2 regions of the Micromonospora sp. C41 genome follow, and region 1 is predicted to be linked to the other one. Evidence: predicted binding sites of a transcription regulator. Region 1 holds the regulator's gene; the other holds the start of a gene.

Region 1 (10,403 bases):
GAGGATGTTGAGCGTCAGAACCTCGGCGGGCCGCTCGGCACCGCCCTGCTCGAGCATGCCGACGGTACGCCGTACCGCGTCTGTGGTCAGGGTCTCGCCTTTCTCGATCAGTTCGAGCAGCTCACTGAAGAGACGCTCGGCGAGGGCGTTGTCGGCGGGCGCGCCGGTGATGGTGATCTCGTTGCCGCGCACGTGGACGTCGCTGTTGACCGAACGCTCGACGAGTCGCAGGATCTCGTCGCCCGCGCCGAGCAGGTTCACCATGATCTTCTGGTCTCCGACCGTGATCCTGGTCTGCACGCGCGGCGTGCCGGGAGGTGGGGTGCCGGTCATAGGTCGGGCCGTCGGGCCCTGCGCCACCTGCTCTCCGCTTCTCTGTGCCGGGCCCTGCTGGCGCGGCGTACGGTTACCTCCCATCGTATCGGGTCGGCACCGCGCACACCGCGCCCATTTCCGGCGCTCGGCGATCAGTCACCGGCGCGGAAGTCGTACCCGTCGAAGGTCTCCTGGCGGCGGGTGAAGCGGTAGGTCGCCCAGTGCATCCGGACCACCACGCCGTGCTCGTCGCGCGTGAGCCGCAGCAGCTCCCCCACCTCGCGGCCGGAGACCGTGCGGAACACGTCCGGCCGGTCCGGCAGCGGCGCGAACACCGCCGGCGGCTTCCCGGCCGGGTCGTCCGCGCCCCGGGCCCGCAGCGTCCCGTCGTGCCAGGAGAAGACGTACTCGAAGCCCTCGCCCCACCAGCGGCCCAGCATGCCGCGCAGGTGCGCCGGCGCGGGCGGGCCGGGACGCCACGGCTCGATCTCCGCCGGGTCGTGCTCGGCGGCGGCGGCGAGCAGCCGGTGCGCCAGGTCGAACACCTCCACGCCGGCGCCGGACGAGCCGAGCACCGCGGCGCCCATCGCCCCGGCGGTGCCCTGCCCGCCGCGCCGCCCGTAGACGGCGGCGAGGAATCCGGGCATCGCGCCGTCGTGCCCCACGTGGGTCACCCGCTCGGGCTGCGGCACCAGGATCAGCCCGAGGCCGAAGCCGGCCGTCCAGACCGACTCGTCGGTGGTGGTGAGCGGCCAGCGCATCTCCTCGACGGTGGCCGCGGCGAGCACCGCGCCGTCCGGGTCGAGCGCCGCCGGGTCGGCCAGGAAGGCGGCCCAGCGGGCCATGTCCGGCGCGGTGCTCCAGAGCTGGGCTGCGGGGGCCACCGCGCCGAAGTCGGCCGGTGGCTCCGGGTGGGCCTCGTCGGAGTACGCGTCGACCAGGAACCCGGTCGCGGCACGCTCGGTCGGGGCCGGACCGGTGGCGGTCAGCCCGAGCGGGGCGAGGACCCGGTCGGCCAGCACCTCGGCCCAGGTCCCGCCGCGCAGCCGGGCCACCATCTCGCCCAGGAGGGCCATGCCGAGGTTGGAGTAGTGGAAGCGCCGCCCGGTGGGCAGCACCCGCTCGACCCGGGCCAGGTCGGCCAGCAGCTCCTCGACGGCCGGGGCGCGCAGGCTGTCCCACACGTCGCCGTGGGGCTCGCGTTGCAGGCCGGCGGTGTGCGACAGCAGCCGGCGTACGGTCAGCTCGCCGTGCGCCGGCAGGTCGAGGTGCCGCCCGACCGGGTCGTCCAGGTCGAGCAGGCCGTCGTCGCGGCACTGCATGACGAGTACCGCGGTGAACGTCTTGGTGACCGAGCCGATCCGGAACACCGTCTCCGGCCCCAGCGGGGTGTCGTTGCCGGTGTCGCCCACGGCGCAGGTCCAGAGCGGCCGGTCGGCGCGGTGCAGGGCGGCCGACACCGCCGGGATCCGCCCGGTGGCCTGGGCCTGGCGCACCATCCGGCCGAGCCGGTCCGAGACGTCGGTCATCGGCAGAGCATCGGGCCGAGCGGCGCGCCGCCGAGCAGGTGGGCGTGCACGTGGAAGACCTCCTGGCCGCCGTACGGGCCGGTGTTGAACATCAGCCGGAACCCGTCCACGGTCAGGCCCTCCTCCTCTGCCACCACGGCGGCGGTCTGGAGCACCTCACCGGCCAGTTCGGGCGCGCCCTGGGCCAGCGTGGCCACGTCGGCGTAGTGCTCCTTCGGGATCACCAGCACGTGCGTGGGCGCCTTCGGGTCGATGTCCCGGAAGGCCAGGGTGGTGGCGGTCTCGCGGACGATGGTGGCGGGAATCTCCCCGGCGACGATCCGGCAGAAGAGGCAGTCCATCGCAGCAGTGTAAGGAGGGGCCCCCGCTTAACGCCTCCGGCATGGGAAGGGGCCCTTCTTAACACCCCGGGCCGGTGCGGCAGGATGGCCGCCATGGCGGGACGGGCGGTGCTGGTGACGGGGGCCTCGCGGGGCATCGGGCGGGCGGTGGCGCGAGCGTTCGCCGCAGGTGGGGACCGGGTGGCGATCCACCACCGGGACTCCGCCGAGCTGGCGGAGCGGCTGCGCGCCGAGCTGCCCGGCGACGGGCACGTGGTGGTACGCGCCGACCTGGCCGACCCCGACGCGGTACGCGCCATGGTGGACGAGGCGGCCCAGCGGCTCGGCGGTCTCGACGTGCTGGTGAACAACGCGGGCGTGTTCGGGCCGGCCGATCCCCCGCACCCGGTCTTCGCGAGCAGCTACGAGCAGTGGCGGGCGCGGTGGCGGGAGGTGCTCGACACCAACCTGGTCGGCGCGGCGAACGCGGCCTGGTGCGCCGCGCAGCACATGCGCGACAGTGGGGGCCGGATCGTCAACGTCTCGTCCCGGGGCGCGTTCCGGGGCGAGCCGGCCAACCCGGCGTACGGGGCCAGCAAGGCCGGGATGAACGCGATGGCCCAGTCGCTGGCGGTGGCCCTGGCGCCGTACGGCATCGGGGTGGCCTGCGTGGCGCCCGGCTTCGTCGAGACGGACATGACCAACGAGCATCTGAAGGCAGAGCGGGGCGAGGCGGTACGCGCGCAGTCCCCGTTCCACCGGGTGGCGCGTCCGGAGGAGATCGCGGCGGCGGTGCACTGGCTGGCGAGCCCCGAGGCCGAGTGGGCCTCAGGAACGATCATCGACCTGAACGGCGCTTCCTACCTCCGCTCCTGACCCACGCCTCCCCCGCTACCAGTGGGTCAGGCGGGTGGCCAGGACTGTCAGGGCGGCCACGCCTGCTGTGGACGTACGCAGCACCGACGGGCCCAGGCGGACCGTGCGGGCGCCCGCCTCGGCGAACGTGGCCAGCTCGTGGTCGGCGATGCCGCCCTCCGGGCCGACCACCAGGACGATCTCCCCGGCCGTCGGCAGGTCGACTGTGGTCAGCCGGTCCTGCGCGCCCTCGTGCAGCACGAACGCGGCGGCCGCGCCGGCGATCCGGCGGGCCACCGTGGCGGTGGACTCGTCCGGGGCGCCGGCCACCACCGGCAGCCACGGGCGGCGGGCCTGCTTGGCCGCCTCCCGGGCGGTGGCCACCCACTTCTGCCGGGCCCGTACGCCCCGGTCGCCGCGCCACTGCGCCACCGAGCGGGACGCCGCCCACGGCACGATCTCGTCCACCCCGACCTCGGTCATCGCCTGCACGGCGAGTTCACCCCGGTCGCCCTTGGCGATGCCCTGCACCACGACGAGCCGCGGGACGGGCGCGTCCGCGTACCCCCGGCTGGTGACGCGCAGGTCGAGCGCGCCCCGGCCGACGGCGGTGACCACCGCGGCGGCGGTGCCGCCCCGGCCGTCGGCGAGCAGCAGCTCCTCACCGGCCCGCAGCCGCTGCACGGTGGCCGCGTGGTGGCCCTCCGGGCCGTCCAGCGTCAGCGTGTCACCGGTGGGCAGCGCCTCGACCAGGAACAGCGGGGCGGACACCTCAGGCGTGCCCGTTGAAGGCGTCGCGCATCCGGGAGAAGAAGCCGCCCTGCTTGGTCAGCTCGGCGACCTCCTCGCCGCGGGTCTTGGCGAAGTCGCGCAGCATCCGCTCCTGGTCGGCGTCGAGCTTGGTCGGGGTACGCACGTCCAGGTGCACGTAGAGGTCACCCCGGCCGGTGCCGCGCAGGTGCGGTACGCCCCGGGCGCGCAGCCGCAGCGTGCTGCCGGGCTGGGTGCCGGGCTTGACGTCGACGGTCTCCTCGCTGTCCAGCGTCTTGATGGTCAGCCGGGTGCCGAGCGCGGCGGCGGTCATCGGCACCGTCACCCGGCAGTGCAGGTCGTCGCCCTTGCGGGAGTAGACGTCGTGCGGCCGCTCGTGGATCTCCACGTAGAGGTCCCCGGCGGTGCCGCCGCCCGGGCCGACCTCGCCCTGCTGGGCCAGGCGGATCCGCATGCCGTCCTCGACGCCGGCCGGGATCTTGACGGTCAGCGAGCGGCGGGTACGCACCCGGCCCTCACCGGCGCAGGTCGGGCAGGCATGCGGGATGGTGGTGCCGTAGCCCTGGCAGACGGTGCACGGCCGGGCGGAGACCACCTGGCCGAGGAACGTGCGCTGCACCGACTGCACCTCGCCCCGGCCGGCGCACGCCTCGCAGGTGGCCAGGTGGGTGCCGGCGGCGGTGCCGGCGCCGGAGCAGGTGGTGCAGAGCACCGCGGTGTCGACGGTGATCGGCGCCTCGACGCCGAACGCGGTCTCGTTGAGGTCCAGTTCCAGGCGCAGGATCGCGTCCGCGCCGGGCCGGGTGCGCGGCCGGGGTCCCCGGCTGCCGCCCGCCGCGCCGCCGAAGAACGCGTCCATGATGTCCTGGAAACCGACGAACGGACCGGCGCCGCCGGGCCCGCCCGGGCCGCCCATGCCACCGCCGCCGGGGGCGAGCGGGTCGCCGCCGAGGTCGACGATCTGCCGTTTCCGGTCGTCCGAGAGGACCTCGTACGCGGCGTTGATGTCCTTGAACTTCTCCTGGGCCTCCGGGTCCGGATTGACGTCCGGGTGGTACTGCCGCGCCAGCTTGCGGTAGGCGCGCTTGATCTCGTCGTCGGAGGCTTCCCGGCTCACGCCGAGAATGCCGTAGTAGTCCCTGGCCACTGCGTTAGGTGTCCTCATGTTCGTCTCGCGTCGCTCCGGTCGTCGGCCGCAACCGGCCGTCGGCCCTGACTGGTCAGTTCTGGGCCAGCAGTTCGCCCACGTAGCGTGCCACGGCCCTCACCATGGCGATATTGCCGGGGTAGTCCATCCGGGTCGGCCCGAGCACGCCGAGCCCACCGACGATGGTGCTGCCCGGTCCGTAGCCGGTGCTGACCACCGAGGCGGCCCGCAGGTTGTCGAACTCGTTCTCGTCGCCGATCAGCACGCGGGTGGTGCTCGGCTCGGTCTCGCCGATCAGTTTGAGCAGCACTACCTCTTCTTCGAGCGCCTCCAGGATCGGCCGCAGCGAGCCCTGGAAGTCGAGCAGGCCGCCCCGGGTGAGGTTGGCCTGGCCGGCCAGCGCGAGGCGCTCCTCGTGCCGTTCCACGAGCGTCTCCAGCAGCACCGTGGACAGCGTGGTCATGGCCGGGCGCAGGTGCGGCGCGGACTCGTCCACCAGGGCCTGCACCAGCGGCGGCGTCTCGGAGAGCTGGCTGCCGACGAGCTTCTCGTTCACCAGCCGGCGCAGGTCGGTCACGTCGTCGGCGGGAACCGGGGCGGGCAGCTCGACGAGTCGCTGCTCGACCCGGCCGGTGTCGGCGATCATGACGACCATCAGCCGGGTGGTGGAGATCGGCACGAGTTCCAGGTGACGCACCTTGGACCGGGCCAGGCTCGGGTACTGCACCACGGCGACCTGCCGGGTGAGCTGGGCGAGCAGCCGGACCGTGCGGTGCACCACGTCGTCCAGGTCGACCGCGCCGACCAGGAAGCGCTCGATGGCGCGGCGCTCGGCGGGGCTGAGCGGCTTGACCCGGGAGAGCCGGTCCACGAAGAGGCGGTAGCCGCGGTCGGTGGGCACCCGGCCGGCGCTGGTGTGCGGCTGCCGGATGTAGCCCTCCTCCTCCAGCACCGCCATGTCGTTGCGCACCGTCGCCGGGGAGACGCCGAGCTGGTGCCGCTCGACCAGGGCCTTGCTGCCCACCGGCTCCTGCGTGGCGACGTAGTCCTCGACGATCGCGCGCAGCACGGCGAGTTTGCGGTCGTCGAGACCCATGTCCCCACCTCCTGACACACCTCGGCCGGGCCGGCACGCGGCATCCGCCGGGCGGCTGGCACTCGACTGTAGCGAGTGCCAGTCTACGTCGGCACCCCCACCGACGCGATGATCGCCTGACGGACCTGCGGTGCGGCCCACCACACCGCGCGGCACGCCAGGGCCGAACAGCCGGTCACGCTCGGTCTGTGTCGCCCTGGTGCGACTTGCCCGCTGGCCCTACCGTGACCTCCATGACTGAACCTCCTCGCCCTCCCGGAGCAGGGGACTCCGGCCCCCAGCCCGACCCGTCGGCGCCCTACGGCTCCGGCGAGCCGCCCACCGCTCCACTGTCCGGCGCGCCGGGCGCGGGCGGGTATCCCCCGCCCGGTGACTATCCGCCCCCGGGCGGCTACCCGCCCCCCGGTGCCCAGCCTCCGCCGGGCGGCTACCCGCCCCCTGGTGGTTACCCCCCGCCGGCCGGCGCGCCGGGCTACGGCGCCGGTGGCGGCTATCCCGGCGGTGGCGGCTACGGCCCGGCCGGGTACGCCAACAACGACGAGAAGACCTGGGCCCTGGTGGCGCACTTCGGTGGCGCCGCGGGCGTCATCATCGGTGGCGGTCTGCTCGGCTGGGTCGCCCCGCTGATCGCGATGATGACCCGCGGCCAGCAGTCGCCGACCGTACGCGCCCACGCGGTCGCGGCGCTGAACTTCCAGATCACCTGGACCATCGCCAGCGTCCTCGCCTGGGTGATCACGGTCATCACCTGCGGGATCCTGTTCTTCGTCCCGATGCTGGTCTGGCTGGTGCCGTTGATCTTCGGGATCATCGGCGGGGTCAAGGCCAACGAGGGTGTGCTCTACCGCTACCCGATGACCTACAACTTCGTGAAGTGACACCGCCGGCCGGCCGAGGGGGCGGCCGGCCGGCGCCGGTCACGGCAGCAGGTCGCGTACCACCGCGTCGGCCAGCAGCCGTCCGCGCAGCGTCAGCACCACAAGCCCCCGCGCGTACGCCCCGGCGTCGAGCAGCCCGGCGTCCCGGGCCCGCTCGGCGCCCGCCCGGCCGGGCTCGTCCAGCACGTCCAGCGGCAGCCCGGAGGCGAGCCGCACCCGCAGCATCACGTCCTCCATGTGCTGCTCGTCCGCGCTGAGCACCTCCCGGGCCAGTGCCGGCGAGGCGCCCTCGGCCAGCCGCGCCGCGTACGCGCTCGGGTGTTTGACGTTCCACCAGCGCACGCCGCCGACGTGGCTGTGCGCCCCCGGGCCCAGGCCCCACCAGTCGGCGCCGGTCCAGTAGAGCAGGTTGTGCCGGCACGCCGCCGCCGCCGAGCGGGCCCAGTTCGACACCTCGTACCAGGAGAAGCCGGCTGCGCCGAGCGCCGCCTCCGCGGCCAGGTAGCGGTCCGCCGCCACGTCGTCGGAGGGGTACGGCAGCTCGCCCCGGCGCATCCGCGCGGCCAGCCGGGTGCCGTCCTCCACGATCAGGGCGTACGCGCTGACGTGGTCCACCCCGGCGTCGACGACCTGGGCCAGCGAGGCGGCGAAGTCGTCTGCCGTCTCGCCCGGCGTGCCGTAGATCAGGTCCAGGTTCACGTGCTCGAACCCGGCGTCGCGCGCCTCCAGCGCGGCGGCGGTGGCCCGGCCCGCGCTGTGCCGCCGGTCCAACACCGCGAGCACCCCGGGTGCGGCGGACTGCATGCCCAGCGAGATCCGGGTGTAGCCGGCCGCCCGCAGCGTCTTGAGCGACTCCGGGGTCACCGACTCCGGGTTGGCCTCGGTGGTCACCTCCGCGTCGGCGGCCAGCCCCCAGACGCGGTCGATGCCGTCGAGGATCCGGGCCAGGTCGTCGGCGGGCAGCAGGGTCGGCGTGCCGCCGCCGACGAAGACGGTGTCGACCCGCTGCGGCGGCGAGTCGCCCAGCACCCGGGCGGCCAGCGCCAGCTCGGCCAGCACCGAGTCGGCGTACGTCTCCCGGCTCGCCCCGCCGCCCAGCTCGGAGGCGGTGTACGTGTTGAAGTCGCAGTAACCGCACCGGCTGGCGCAGAACGGCACGTGGACGTACACGCCGAAGCCGCGCGCGCCGACGGCGCGACGGGCGGTGGCGGGCAGCGATCCGTCGCGCGGGACGGGTTCGCCTTCTGGAAGGACGCCGGGCATGGCCACTAGTGTGCCCGGCATGACCTCTCCGGACGCTCTCGTGCGAGTCGCCACGGCCCGTGGGGTGACCACCCTCACCCTGGACAGCCCGCACAACCGCAACGCGCTCTCCACGCCCCTGATGACCCAGCTGCTGGCCGGGCTCGCCGACGCGGTCGCCGACGACGCGGTACGCGCGATCGTGCTCGACCACACCGGCCCGGTCTTCTGCTCCGGCGCCGACCTGAAGGAGACCGCCGCCGCGTACGCCAGCGGCACGGTGCCCGCCGGGATGCTCGGCGACGTGCTGGTGGCGGTGCGGGAGTGCCCGAAGCCGGTGGTCGCGAAGGTCGCCGGGCCGGCCCGGGCCGGTGGGCTGGGCCTGATCGCCGCCGCCGACCTGGCGGTCTGCGCGCAGGAGGCGACGTTCGCGTTCACCGAGGTGCGGATCGGGGTGATCCCGGCGGTGATCTCGGCGACCGTGCTGCCCCGGCTGGACCAGCGGGCCGCCGCCGAGCTGTACCTGACCGGCGACACGTTCGACGGCCGCCGCGCCGCCGAGGTCGGCCTGGTCACCGCCGCGGTGCCGGCCGGCGAGCTGGACGCCGCCGTCGAGCGTTACTGCGCCTCGCTGGTCAGGGGCGCGCCGGGGGCGCTGGCCGGGGCGAAGGAGCTGCTGCGCCGGCCCGCCGCGACTGACCTGCGGGCCGAGATCGCCGAGTTGGCGGCGCTGTCCACCGGGTACTTCCTCTCCGACGAGGGGCGTGAGGGCGTCATGGCGTTCCGGGAGAAGCGTCCCGCCGCCTGGGTGCCCGCCGGAGACTGAGGTGCGCGGCGGGGCCCGGCTGGTCACCTTCGGTGGTGGCGGGCCCCGCGCGGCGGCACGGCGCCGGTCACGTGCTGGCGGGACGGCCACTCGGCCGAGACGCGGCGGCGCGGGGCCGACGTACGCTTGGCGGACTGTCGGGACAGGGGGTGCGGGTGCGGACGCGAGCGGCGATCGTGGCATCTGGTGTTGCGGTGTGCGTACTGGCGCTGCTCGCGGTCTATGTCGTGACCAAGCAGTTCGGCGAGCACCTGCGGCTCCCCCTGGCCAGCCGGACCTGCACGGTGCAGGCCGACGGCGAGGTGGTGCTCGGCGCCGACCAGATGGCGAACGCGGCGACCATCGCGGCCATCGGCATGCAGCGCCGGATGCCCGAGCGGGCGGTGGTGGTGGCGCTGGCGACCGCGTACCAGGAGTCGCACCTGCGCAACATCGCGCACGGCGACCGCGACTCGCTCGGCCTGTTCCAGCAGCGCCCGAGCCAGGGCTGGGGCACCCCGGAGCAGGTCCAGGACCCGCGGTACGCGGCGAACAAGTTCTACGCCGCGCTGAAGAAGGTCAAGGGCTGGGAGCGGATGCGGGTCACCGACGCCGCCCAGCGGGTGCAGCGGTCGGCCTTCCCCGAGGCGTACGAGAAGTGGGCCGACGAGTCGGAGGTCCTGACCCGCGCGTTGCTCGGCCACGCGACCGGCGCGGTGGCCTGCACGGTGAGTTCGCCGCCGACGATGCGCGGGCCGGCCGCCGCCAGCGCCGTGCTGGAGAGCCTGTCGCTGGACTGGGGGCTGCCCCGGCTGGCCACGGCGACGGACCTGACCGCGCTCACCGTGCCGGCCGGCGACGACCGCAACGGCTGGCGGTACGCGCACTGGCTGGTCTCGCACGCCGACGACCACGGCGTGAAGAAGGTCCGCTTCGGCAACCTGGAGTGGACCGCCGAGCAGGGCTCCTGGGCCCGGGTGAAGGGCGACCCGGCCACCGAGGTACGCGCCGAGGTGTTCGCCGCGGCCTGACGGCCCGCCGGCTCAGCCCTTCACCGCTCCCGCCACCAGGCCGGAGACCATCCGGCGCTGCACCAGCAGGAAGAAGACGATCACCGGCAGGGTGAACAGCGTAGACGCCGCCATCACCGAGCCCCAGGCGGTGTCGTCGCGGCCGAAGAAGAACGTCATCGCCACCGGCAGCGTGTACTTCTGCTGGTCGTTGATGAAGGTCAGCGCGAAGATCAGCTCGTTCCAGGCGGTGATGAACGAGAAGATGCTGGTGGCGACCAGGCCGGGCGCGACCAGCGGGAACAGCACCTTGCGGAACGTCTGGGCCCGGCTGGCGCCGTCGATGGCGGCGGCCTCCTCCAGTTCCTTCGGCACCGCGGCGACGAAGCCGCGCAGCATCCAGACCGCGAACGGCAGCGAGAAGCCGAGGTACGT
Region 2 (10,403 bases), on a different contig from region 1:
GTCAGGCGACCAGGCCGGCCCGGAATCCGGCCGCCACGGCGTGTGCCCGGTCCCGCGCCCCGAGCTTGCGGAACAACCGTCGGGCGTGCGTCTTGACCGTGTCCTCGGAGACGAACAACTCCCGCCCGATCTCCGCGTTGCTCTTGCCCTCGGCCATGCCGAGCAGCACCTGAAGCTCCCGCTCGGTCAGCCCGATGGCACCGCGCGGCGTCCGGGCCGGCCGCTGACCGGTGCCCGGGCGGGCCGCCTCCGCCGCGTCGGCCGCCGCCGGATCCTCCGCGTCCTCACCCCGCTGCACCGGCACCACCGTGGGCAGGCCGGCCGCGTCCACCGGCGCCGCCGCCGGCCAGCCGGGCCCACCCGGGGTACGCCCCGCCGACCGGGCCGGACCGCCGACCGCTGCCGCGTCCCGGGCGGTGTCCGCCACCCGGTGCCTGTTGCTCCGCCCGGGAGCGGACAGCAGCAGCAGCGCCTTGGCGACCGCGCTGGTCAGATCGTGGTCGGCGTTCTGGATCAGGCCGCGCGCTCCGGCGCTGATGGTGGCCGCCGCCGACTCCGACTCCTCGGCCCCGAGCAGCAGCACCGCCGCCTGCGGCGCGCGGGCCAGCACCCGGCGCACGAAACCGGCGCTGTCCGGCCGGGTCAGCGCGGTGTCGGCGAGCACCACGTCCACCGGGCGCTCCGCGAGCCGCAACATCACCTCCGGATCGGAGACGGCCGTCCGGACGACGCCGGACAGCCCGAGCCGCGCCGCCGCGGAGGTCAGATGCTGGGCCGCCAATGGTGTCCGAACGCACACAAGAACACTACGCACAGTGGTCTCCTCTCCGACTCAGAGCAGACCATGCGGAGGTGGGCTCGGGAGGGGGTTCCGGGCAATCATCCGAACTTTTCCGACAGATGGGGCATATGCCACCGACTGTCCGAGGTTTTCGATCACAGATGTGTGAGGCGCGGACCGCTCGGGTACCGAGGGGTTCATCCGGAACCGGCATCCCGCGCGGACCGCCGCCCGGTAGCTGGCCACGAACATTCTCCGCGGTGCCGCGCGGGAGGAGGGGTGCTGATGTCGAACGTACGTAGGCTGCCTGGACCGATCGACGAGCTCTGGGACTGGCAGCGGCTCGGGGCCTGCCGTGGCCGCGACAGCGCGCAGTTCTTCCACCCGGACGGCGAGCGCGGCTCCTCCCGGCTGCGCCGCGAGATGGGCGCCAAGTCCGTCTGCCGCGCCTGCCCGGTACGCGCCGAGTGCGCCGCCCACGCGCTCTCCGTACGCGAGCCGTACGGCGTCTGGGGCGGGTTCAGCGAGTCCGAGCGGCTGCGTCTGCTCGCGCTCGGCTGGGAGGACCTGGCCGACCGCCGCCAGACCAAGGTGGACATCGCCCGGCTGGAGGCGCGCCTCGGCCGCCCGCACAACACCGCCGTGCCGGACCAGCGCAAGGTCGCCTGACCGGCTTCACGACCCCCGACGCCGCGCCCCGGATCCCGGGGCGCGGCGTCGTGTCGTGGCCCGGGGCATCCGCTGGCCCCCGCACCCCGGCGCGGCGAAGGCCGCCGCTGGGCGACTCGCCTACCGTTTCGAATACCAGGATCGGCGTTCCAGAGGCTAGGACACCACATAGATCTTGGTATGAAACGGCCCTTATAGGGGCCGTTTCATACCAAGATCTCTTTCGTGAGCGCTCGGGAGTCTGGACTCAGGCCGGAGCCAAGCGGCGCGCACCCGATCGGCAGGCACCCGCCAGTGGCACGGGCAGGCCATCTCCCCACCGAGAGCGGTCCTCGCGACGGTGCGGGTCAGGTGACTGTGACCCTTACCGTGTGCCATCCCGTCGCGCCGTCCGGGGCGACCGGGGCGCGCTGTTCCGTCTGGGTCTCGCCGGTGCTGTCGGTCGCCCGGACCTGGAGCGTGTGCTCGCCCGGTGTGGCGTCCCACCGCCACGACCACTGCACCCACGTGTCCGCCGACACTGCCGGGGCCAGCGTCGCCTCCTGCCAGGGGCCGCCGTCCACGCGTACCTCGACACGGCTGATGCCGCGGTGCTGCGCCCACGCCACACCGGCGACGGTCACCGGACCGGCGGCGGGACGGCTGCGGGGCCGGGGCGTGTCGATCCGGGACTGCGTCTTGACCGGGCCCTGCGCTGACCAGCCGCGCGGCACCCAGTACGCGTCGAAGTCGGCGAAGCTGGTCAGCTCCAGCTCGGTGATCCACTTGCACGCGGAGACGTACCCGTAGAGGCCCGGCACCACCATCCGCGCCGGGAAGCCGTGCTGGATCGGCAGCGGCTCGCCGTTCATGCCGACCGCGAGCAGCGCGTCCCGCCCGTCGCGCAGCACCGAGGTGGGCGTGCCGCACGTCCAGCCGTCGACGGCGCGCCCGACCACCTGGTCCGCGCCGTCCTCCGGGTCCGCCTCGTCCAGCAGGTCCCTGATCGGTACGCCGAGCCAGCGCGCGTTGCCGATCAGGTCGCCGCCCACCTCGTTGGAGACGCAGGCGAGCGTCACGTAGCGCTCGACCATAGGGCGGGCGAGCAGGTCGTCGAAGCTCAGCTCGATCGGGTTGCGGACCCGCCCGTGGATGCGCAGCCGCCAGGTGACCGGGTCCACCTGCGGCACCACCAGCGCGGTGTCGATCCGGTAGAACTCCCGGTTCGGCGTGACGTACGGCGCGAGCCGGGACAGCGACAGGTCCGCTCCGGCCGGCACCGGTGGGGCGGGCGCGACCGGGGCGGGCAGCGTCACCGCGTCCCGGGCCGCCGATACGCCGCGCCGGCCGGCCAGCCAGTGCCCGCCCAGCCCGGCCACCGCCGCCGCGCCGGTGAGCAGCCCGGCGCCACGCAGGAACCGCCGCCGCGACTCCGCGTCGTCGTGCCGGACCGGCTCCCAGCCGCCCGGCGTCTCCCTCTCCCGGGCCAGCGCGGCGACCGCCGGAGGCGGCACTGACGGATGCGCGGACGGCGGCGCGGCGCGCGGTACCCGGCACGCCGGGTCGGTGCTCAGCGGGCCGGCCACGAACGCCCACAGCGTCAGCGCGCCCAGTCCGCCGCCGACCAGGGAGGGCAGCGCGTCGAAGGCGTCCGCGCCGGCCCGGGTCAGCGCGGCGGCGGCACCGAGCGCGGCGAACGCGGCGATGCCGGCCAGGCCGATCACCAGCCGCCGGGCCGCTGCCAGGCCCAGCAGCGCGCCGAAGACGGCCAGCAGCAGCGCCGTCCCGATCAGCAGCGCGATCTTGTCGTACGTGCCGAAGACGCTGATGGCGAACTGCTTGAGCGGCTCGGGCACCAGGTCGACGACGAGTCCGCCGACGGCGACGAGCGGAGCCGACCGGGGGCCGGTCAGGACCGCAACGGGTTCGGCGGCGCCGAGCGCCACCACGGCGGCGACGACACCGGCCGACGCCGCCCGGCGGGGGGAGAGGGTGCTCACGGGCTCCAGTCTGGTCGCCCCGCGGGCCCGGCTGCCAATCTCGTCAGCGATCCGTAAGGACATATGCGTCAGGGCACACCACCGGGTCGGCGGTGTGCCCTGACGTCGGGCGTACTCCTCGGGTCAGAAGCCCGGGCCGTGCTGGTGGCCGTGCCCGTGCGAGTGGCCGTGGCCACCGGCGGCCGGCTCCGGCTCGGCCGGCTTCTCCACCACGAGGCTCTCGGTGGTGAGCAGCAGGCCGGCGATCGAGGCGGCGTTGCTGACCGCGTTGCGGGTCACCTTCACCGGGTCGATGATGCCGGACTTGGCCAGGTCGACGTACTCGCCGGTGGCGGCGTCGAGGCCGTGGCCCCAGTCCTTGCCGACGACCTTCTGCACCACCACGTAGCCGTCGTGGCCGGCGTTCTGGGCGATCCAGCGCAGCGGCTCGACGAGCGACTTGCGCACGATCGAGACGCCGACCTTCTCGTCACCGGTGAAGCCCAGGTCGTCGTCGAGCGCCGGCAGGATCTGGGCCAGGGCGGCGCCGCCACCCGGGACCGTGCCCTCCTCGACCGCGGCCTTGGTCGCGGCGATGGCGTCCTCGATGCGGTGCTTGCGCTCCTTCATCTCGACCTCGGTGGCCGCGCCGACCTTGATCACGGCGATGCCGCCGGAGAGCTTCGCCAGCCGCTCGGCCAGCTTCTCCCGGTCCCACTCCGAGTCGGAGGCCTCGATCTCCTTGCGGATCTGGGCGACCCGGTCGACGACCTCGGAGGCCTGCCCGCCACCGTCGACGACAGTGGTGTTCTCCTTGTCGACCACGACGCGGCGGGCGGTGCCGAGCACCTCCAGGCCGACCTGGTCGAGCTTGTAGCCCAGCTCCGGGGCGACCAGCTCGGCGCCGGTCAGGATCGCCATGTCCTGGAGCATCGCCTTGCGGCGGTCGCCGAAGCCGGGGGCCTTGACCGCGCAGACCTTGACGGTCTTGCGCAGCGCGTTGACCACGAGCGTCGACAGGGCCTGGCCCTCGACGTCCTCGGCGACGATGAGCAGCGGCTTGTTGTTCTGGAGAACCTTCTCCAGCAGCGGCAGCAGCTCCTCGATCGCCGAGATCTTCTGCGTGGTGATCAGGATGTACGGGTCCTCCAGGACCGCCTCCTGCGCCTCCAGGTCGGTGACGAAGTTCGGCGAGATGAAGCCCTTGTCGAACTGGAGACCCTCGGTCACCTCCAGCTCGGTGGTGAGCGCGGAGCCCTCCTCGACGGTGATGACGCCGTCGCGGCCGACCTTCTCCATCGCCTCGGCGATCAGCTCACCGATCGCGGCGTCCTGCGCGGAGACGGTCGCGACGTGCGCGATCGACTCCTTGCTGGAGACCTCGACGGCCTTGCCGAGCAGCGCCTCGGAGACCTTGGCGGCCGCCGCGTCGATGCCCCGCTTCAGGCCGGTCGGGTTGGTGCCGGCGGCCACGTTGCGCAGGCCCTCGCGGACCATGGCCTGGGCCAGCACGGTGGCGGTGGTGGTCCCGTCGCCGGCGACGTCGTTGGTCTTGGTCGCCACCTCCTTGACCAGCTGCGCGCCGAGGTTCTCGTACGGGTTGGTGAGCTCGATCTCCTTGGCGATGGTCACGCCGTCGTTGGTGATCGTGGGCGCACCGAACTTCTTGTCCAGGACGACGTTGCGCCCGCGCGGGCCGAGGGTGACCTTGACCGCGTCCGCGAGGGCGTTGACACCGTGCTCGAGCAGGTGCCGGGCGTCGTCCGAGAAGCTGAGGATCTTCGCCATCAGTATCCCTTCGAAGCGACGTTGCCCCGGCCCGGCGAGCCGGACCGGGGCAACGACACTGATCGGTTGCTTACTTCTCGATGACCGCGAGGACGTCGCGGGCGGAGAGCACCAGGTACTCCTCGCCGGCGTACTTGACCTCGGTGCCGCCGTACTTCGAGTAGAGGACGGTGTCGCCGACCTTCACGTCGATCGGCACGCGGTTGCCCTTGTCGTCGATCCGGCCCGGGCCGACAGCGAGGACGGTGCCCTCCTGCGGCTTCTCCTTGGCGGTGTCGGGGATCACGATGCCCGAGGCGGTGGTGGTCTCGGCCTCGTTCGCCTGGACCACGATGCGGTCCTCGAGCGGCTTGATCGCAACCTTGGTCGCGGTAGTCACGGGCATACCCTCCCGGGTACTTGGTGTCGTTGCCGGCCGGCGTGCCGACCAGCGTCAATCTGCCACATGCCACCGGGCGGGGCCGTCGTCGCGGGTGCCGGTCCGCCTGGCGCTCAACCCCCGGGCACGAGGCTCGGGCGTTGGCACCCTCAGGGTGAGAGTGCTAATCGCAGGTTATTCCTCGGCTAGCACTCCGTCAAGGAGAGTGCCAACGCGCGTCGCCCTCCGTGTCGCGCCGGAACCGGCCCGGGAGAATGGGCGCGTGGATCTCGACCTGCTCGCCGTGCTGCGTACCCCCGAGGGGTCGGCGGCGCTCGCCGCGGCCGGGCGGGTGGCCGGCGGCGACCCGCTGGCGGCGGCGGCCGCGCTGCGCTCGGCCGGGATTCCGGGCGACCTCGCCGCCGCCGCGCTGACCCAGGCCGAGCTGCGCCGCCGGGCAGCAGGCAAGTTCGGCGCGGCGGCGGCCGGGATGTTCCTCACCCGGCCCGGGCTGGAGCAGGCCACCCGCGGGGTGGTCGCCGGCCGCCGGGCCGCACGGCTGCGCGCCGCGGGCGTGACCACGCTGGCCGACCTGGGTTGCGGCCTGGGCGCCGACGCGCTCGCCGCTGCCCGCGCCGGCATCCGGGTGTACGCGGTGGAGGCCGACCCGCTGACCGCCGCGATGGCCGCCGCGAACGCCGAGGCGGCCGGGCTCGCCGATCTGGTGACAGTCGAGTGCGGCGACGCCACGGAGTTCGACGTGAGCCGCGTCGACGGCGCGTTCTGCGATCCGGCGCGGCGGCGGGCCGGCACCGGGCGGCGCGTCTTCGACCCGAACTCCTACTCGCCGCCGTGGGACTTCGTCATCGGTCTCGCCGCGCGGGTGCCGCGCACAGTGGTGAAGGTCGCGCCGGGGCTGGACCACGCGCTGATCCCGGCGGGCGCCGAGGCGGAGTGGGTGAGCGTGGACGGCGACCTGGTCGAGGCAGCGCTCTGGTGCGGCGAGCTGGCCGAGGTCCCCCGCCGCGCCACCCTGCTGCGCGAGAAGGAAGGGCCCCTTCTTAACGCCTCCGGTAGTAAAAGGGTCCCTTCCTATCACCTCACCGGCACGGGCGCGCAGGAAGCGGAGGTGGGGCCGGTCCGGCGCTTCCTCTACGACCCGGACCCGGCGGTGGTGCGCGCGCACCTGGTCGCCGAGTTGGCCGCCGACCTCGACGCCACGCTCGCCGACCCGTCGATCGCCTACCTGTACGCCGACGAGGCCCGGCCCACCCCGTTCGCCCGCTGCCTGGAGATCACCGACGTGCTGCCGTTCTCGCTGAAGCGGCTGCGCGCCCTGCTGCGGGAACGCCGGGTCGGCCGGGTGGAGATCCGCAAGCGCGGGTCGGCGCTGGAGCCGGAGAAGCTGCGCCGTGACCTGCGGCTGTCCGGCGAGGCGGCGGCCGACCTGGTGCTGACCCGGGTGGCGGGCGACCCCACGGTGCTCGTGTGCCGGCCGGTTCCGGTCGGCGGCTGACCCGGCTCACGTTTCCAGCTCGCGGTGTCGCGGCGCGCGGGTTAGCTTGAGCCCGTGGCGGGCCCTGGCACTCCGGCGATCGCGTTGCTGAGCAAGCGGAAGATCGCCCACAGCATCCACCCGTACGACGTCTCGCCGGACGCGCCGAACTACGGCGCGCTCGTGGCCGCGGCGCTCGGGGTGGCACCGGACCGGGTGTTCAAGTCGCTGGTCACCGAGGTCGACGGCGGGCTGACCGTGGCGGTGGTGCCGGTGACCGGCGAGCTGGACCTGAAGGCGCTGGCCGCCGCGGTGGGCGGCAAGCGCGCGGTGATGGCGGACCGGGCGGTGGCCGAGCGGGCGACCGGGTACGTGCGGGGCGGCATCAGTCCGCTCGGCCAACGTAAGCGGCTACCGACAGTCGTCGACTCCTCGGCGCTGGCGCACCCGACCGTGTACGTGTCGGCGGGCCGCCGGGGATTGCAGGTGCAGCTCACGCCGACGGATCTGGTGGCGCTCACCGGGGCGGCCACGGCATCGATCGCCGCCACCTGAGCGGGCTCGTGACGGTACGTGTGGGAGCGTTCCCGGAGCGCGCTCTCCCGGCGGTGTCCCGCGGGTGACAACCGCGTTGCTGAATTGTTACCGCCGCCAACAAACTTCTGACCTCGGCAGTCTTGCGGCGCATGGGAGGCGGGGAATACGTTGCCGGACACAACAAAACATCACCACTCCCCCACCTCCGAAAGGACCCTGCACATGCGCAAGGGCTTCCTCACCTTCGCGGCCGTCGGTCTCCTCGCGACCGGCAGCATGGCCGCCTGCGGTGACAACGGCGGTTCTTCCGACGAGGCCGGCGGCTCCAACGCCAAGAAGCCGAAGATCGGCGTGATCCTGCCGGACAGCAAGTCCTCCGCCCGCTGGGAGGGCGCGGACCGCAAGTACCTCAAGGCGGCGTTCGACGCGGCCGGCGTCGACTCCGACATCCAGAACGCGCAGAACGACAAGACCGCGTTCCAGACCATCGCCGACCAGATGATCACCAGCGGCGTCAACGTCCTGATGATCGTCAACCTGGACTCCGGCACCGGCAAGGCCGTGCTCGACAAGGCCAAGTCGCAGGGCGTCGCGACCATCGACTACGACCGGCTGACCCTGGGCGGCTCCGCCCAGTACTACGTCAGCTTCGACAACGAGGCCGTCGGCAAGCTCCAGGGCGAGGGCCTGAGCAAGTGCCTGACCGACAAGGGCGTCAAGAACCCGTCGATCGCGTACCTCAACGGCTCGCCGACCGACAACAACGCCACCCTGTTCAAGAACGGGTACGACTCGGTGCTCAAGCCGAAGTTCGACTCGAAGGAGTACACCAAGGTCGCCGACGACCCGGTGCCGGCCTGGGACAACGCGCAGGCCGCCACGATCTTCGAGCAGCAGATGACCAAGGCCGGCGGCAAGATCGACGGCGTGCTCGCCGCCAACGACGGTCTCGGCAACGCGGCCATCTCGGTGCTGAAGAAGAACAAGCTCAACGGCAAGGTCCCGGTGACCGGTCAGGACGCCACCAAGGAGGGCCTGCAGAACATCCTCGCCGGTGACCAGTGCATGACCGTCTACAAGGCGGTCAAGAAGGAGGCGGACGCCGCCGCCGAGCTGGCCATCGCGCTCGCCAAGGGTGAGCGGAAGGACACCGGCCAGACGGTCAAGGACCCGGAGGGCAACCGGGACGTGCCGGCCGTGCTGCTGGAGCCCAAGGCCATCTTCAAGGACAACGTCAAGGACGTCGTGGCCGACGGCTACGTCACCAAGGAAGAACTCTGCACCGGTGCCTTCGCGAAGCTCTGCACCGACGCCGGCGTGAGCTGACCCACCCGCCTCAGGCGGCGCCGGACGGGATCCGAGACCTCCCTCCGCCCAAAGGAGAACCCCGTGTCCGCAACCCCCCTGCTGGAGCTACGCGGGATCGACAAGAGCTTCGGTCCCGTCCAGGTGCTGCGCGACGTCGCCTTCGCCGCGCACCCCGGCGAGGTGACCGCGCTCGTCGGTGACAACGGCGCCGGCAAGTCGACCCTGGTCAAGTGCATCAGCGGCATCCACCCCACCGACGCCGGCGAGTTCCTCTTCGACGGCCGGCCGGTGACCATCAACAGCCCCCGGGACGCCGCCGCGCTCGGGATCGAGGTCGTCTACCAGGATCTCGCGCTCTGCGACAACCTCGACATCGTGCAGAACATGTTCCTCGGCCGGGAGAAGCGCAGCGGCATCGTGCTCGACGAGCCGACCATGGAGCAGATGGCCGCCGAGACGCTCGCCGGCCTGAGCGTGCGCACCGTGAAGTCGCTGCGCCAGCACGTGGCCAGCCTCTCCGGCGGCCAGCGGCAGACCGTCGCCATCGCCAAGGCCGTGCTCTGGAACAGCCGGCTGGTCATCCTGGACGAGCCGACCGCCGCGCTCGGCGTCGCGCAGACCGCCCAGGTGCTGGAGCTGGTGCGCCGGCTGGCCGACAACGGCCTGGCCGTGGTGCTCATCTCGCACAACATGAACGACGTCTTCGCCGTCTCCGACCGGATCGCCGCGCTCTACCTCGGCCAGATGGTCGCCCAGGTGAAGACCACCGACATCACCCACTCGCAGGTGGTCGAGCTGATCACCGCCGGCCGATCCGGCGGCCTCGGCCTCACCGGCGAGCCGGGCGGCAACGGCGCCGCGCCCGCCGACACCACCCCAGGAGCCATCCGATGACCGCCATCGTCGTGAAGAAGGAAGGCCCGGCCGGCGTCGCGCCGACACCGACCCTGAACAGCCACGTGAACAACTACTGGCGCCGGGTACGCGGCGGCGACATCGGCGCGCTCCCCGCGGTGGTCATGCTCGTGGCGCTGGCGGTGGGCTTCTCGATCGCCCGCCCGTCGTTCTTCACCGCCGGCAACCTGGCGAACCTGTTCACCCAGGGCGCGGCGGTCACGCTCATCGCCATGGGCCTGGTCTTCGTCCTGCTGCTCGGCGAGATCGACCTCTCCGCCGGCTTCGCCAGCGGCGTCTGCGCCGCGATCCTGGCCAACGTGGTCACCGTGCTCGGCTACCCCTGGTACGTGGCGGTGCTCGCCGCCGTCGTCACCGGTCTGGTGATCGGCACCGTGCTGGGCCTGCTGGTCGCCAAGGTCGGCATCCCGTCCTTCGTGGTGACGCTCGCCGGGTTCCTCGCCTTCCAGGGTGTCGTGCTGACGCTGATGGACGAGGGCGCCAACATCGCGATCCGCGACGACGTGCTCGTCGCGATCGCCAACCGCAACCTCTCCCCGGCGCTGGGCTGGGCGCTCGCCGCGGTGGCCGTCGCCGGGTACGCGGCAGTGCAGT

The links. Region 1 encodes HrcA, which represses chaperone genes, less so after heat shock. Its sites were predicted from a motif close to GGTTNGCACNCTCNNNNNGAGNGTGCNAACC; they were not measured.
Region 2: a site for HrcA is predicted at 5,714-5,744, ahead of groES (co-chaperone GroES). Genes of this name have one in related genera too.

Annotation. Positions count from the first base shown of each region.
Region 1 is NZ_JAGPXP010000029.1:27,523-37,925, forward strand. Features, by position in the region: gene KBX43_RS25260 (PhoH family protein) at 1-333, opposite strand, end outside; gene KBX43_RS25265 (serine hydrolase) at 468-1,844, opposite strand; gene KBX43_RS25270 (histidine triad nucleotide-binding protein) at 1,841-2,185, opposite strand; gene KBX43_RS25275 (SDR family NAD(P)-dependent oxidoreductase) at 2,279-3,040, shown strand; gene KBX43_RS25280 (16S rRNA (uracil(1498)-N(3))-methyltransferase) at 3,056-3,790, opposite strand; gene dnaJ (molecular chaperone DnaJ) at 3,792-4,937, opposite strand; gene hrcA (heat-inducible transcriptional repressor HrcA) at 5,011-6,033, opposite strand; gene KBX43_RS25295 (DUF4870 domain-containing protein) at 6,267-6,911, shown strand; gene hemW (radical SAM family heme chaperone HemW) at 6,951-8,174, opposite strand; gene KBX43_RS25305 (enoyl-CoA hydratase-related protein) at 8,194-8,979, shown strand; gene KBX43_RS25310 (hypothetical protein) at 9,129-9,989, shown strand; gene KBX43_RS25315 (carbohydrate ABC transporter permease) at 10,002-10,403, opposite strand, start outside.
Region 2 is NZ_JAGPXP010000004.1:185,279-195,681, forward strand. Features, by position in the region: gene KBX43_RS06640 (response regulator transcription factor) at 2-814, opposite strand; gene KBX43_RS06645 (WhiB family transcriptional regulator) at 1,067-1,450, shown strand; gene KBX43_RS06650 (sulfite oxidase) at 1,798-3,492, opposite strand; gene groL (chaperonin GroEL) at 3,553-5,196, opposite strand; gene groES (co-chaperone GroES) at 5,267-5,581, opposite strand; gene KBX43_RS06665 (methyltransferase domain-containing protein) at 5,838-7,070, shown strand; gene ybaK (Cys-tRNA(Pro) deacylase) at 7,125-7,604, shown strand; gene KBX43_RS06675 (sugar ABC transporter substrate-binding protein) at 7,809-8,912, shown strand; gene KBX43_RS06680 (ATP-binding cassette domain-containing protein) at 8,976-9,788, shown strand; gene KBX43_RS06685 (sugar ABC transporter permease) at 9,785-10,403, shown strand, end outside.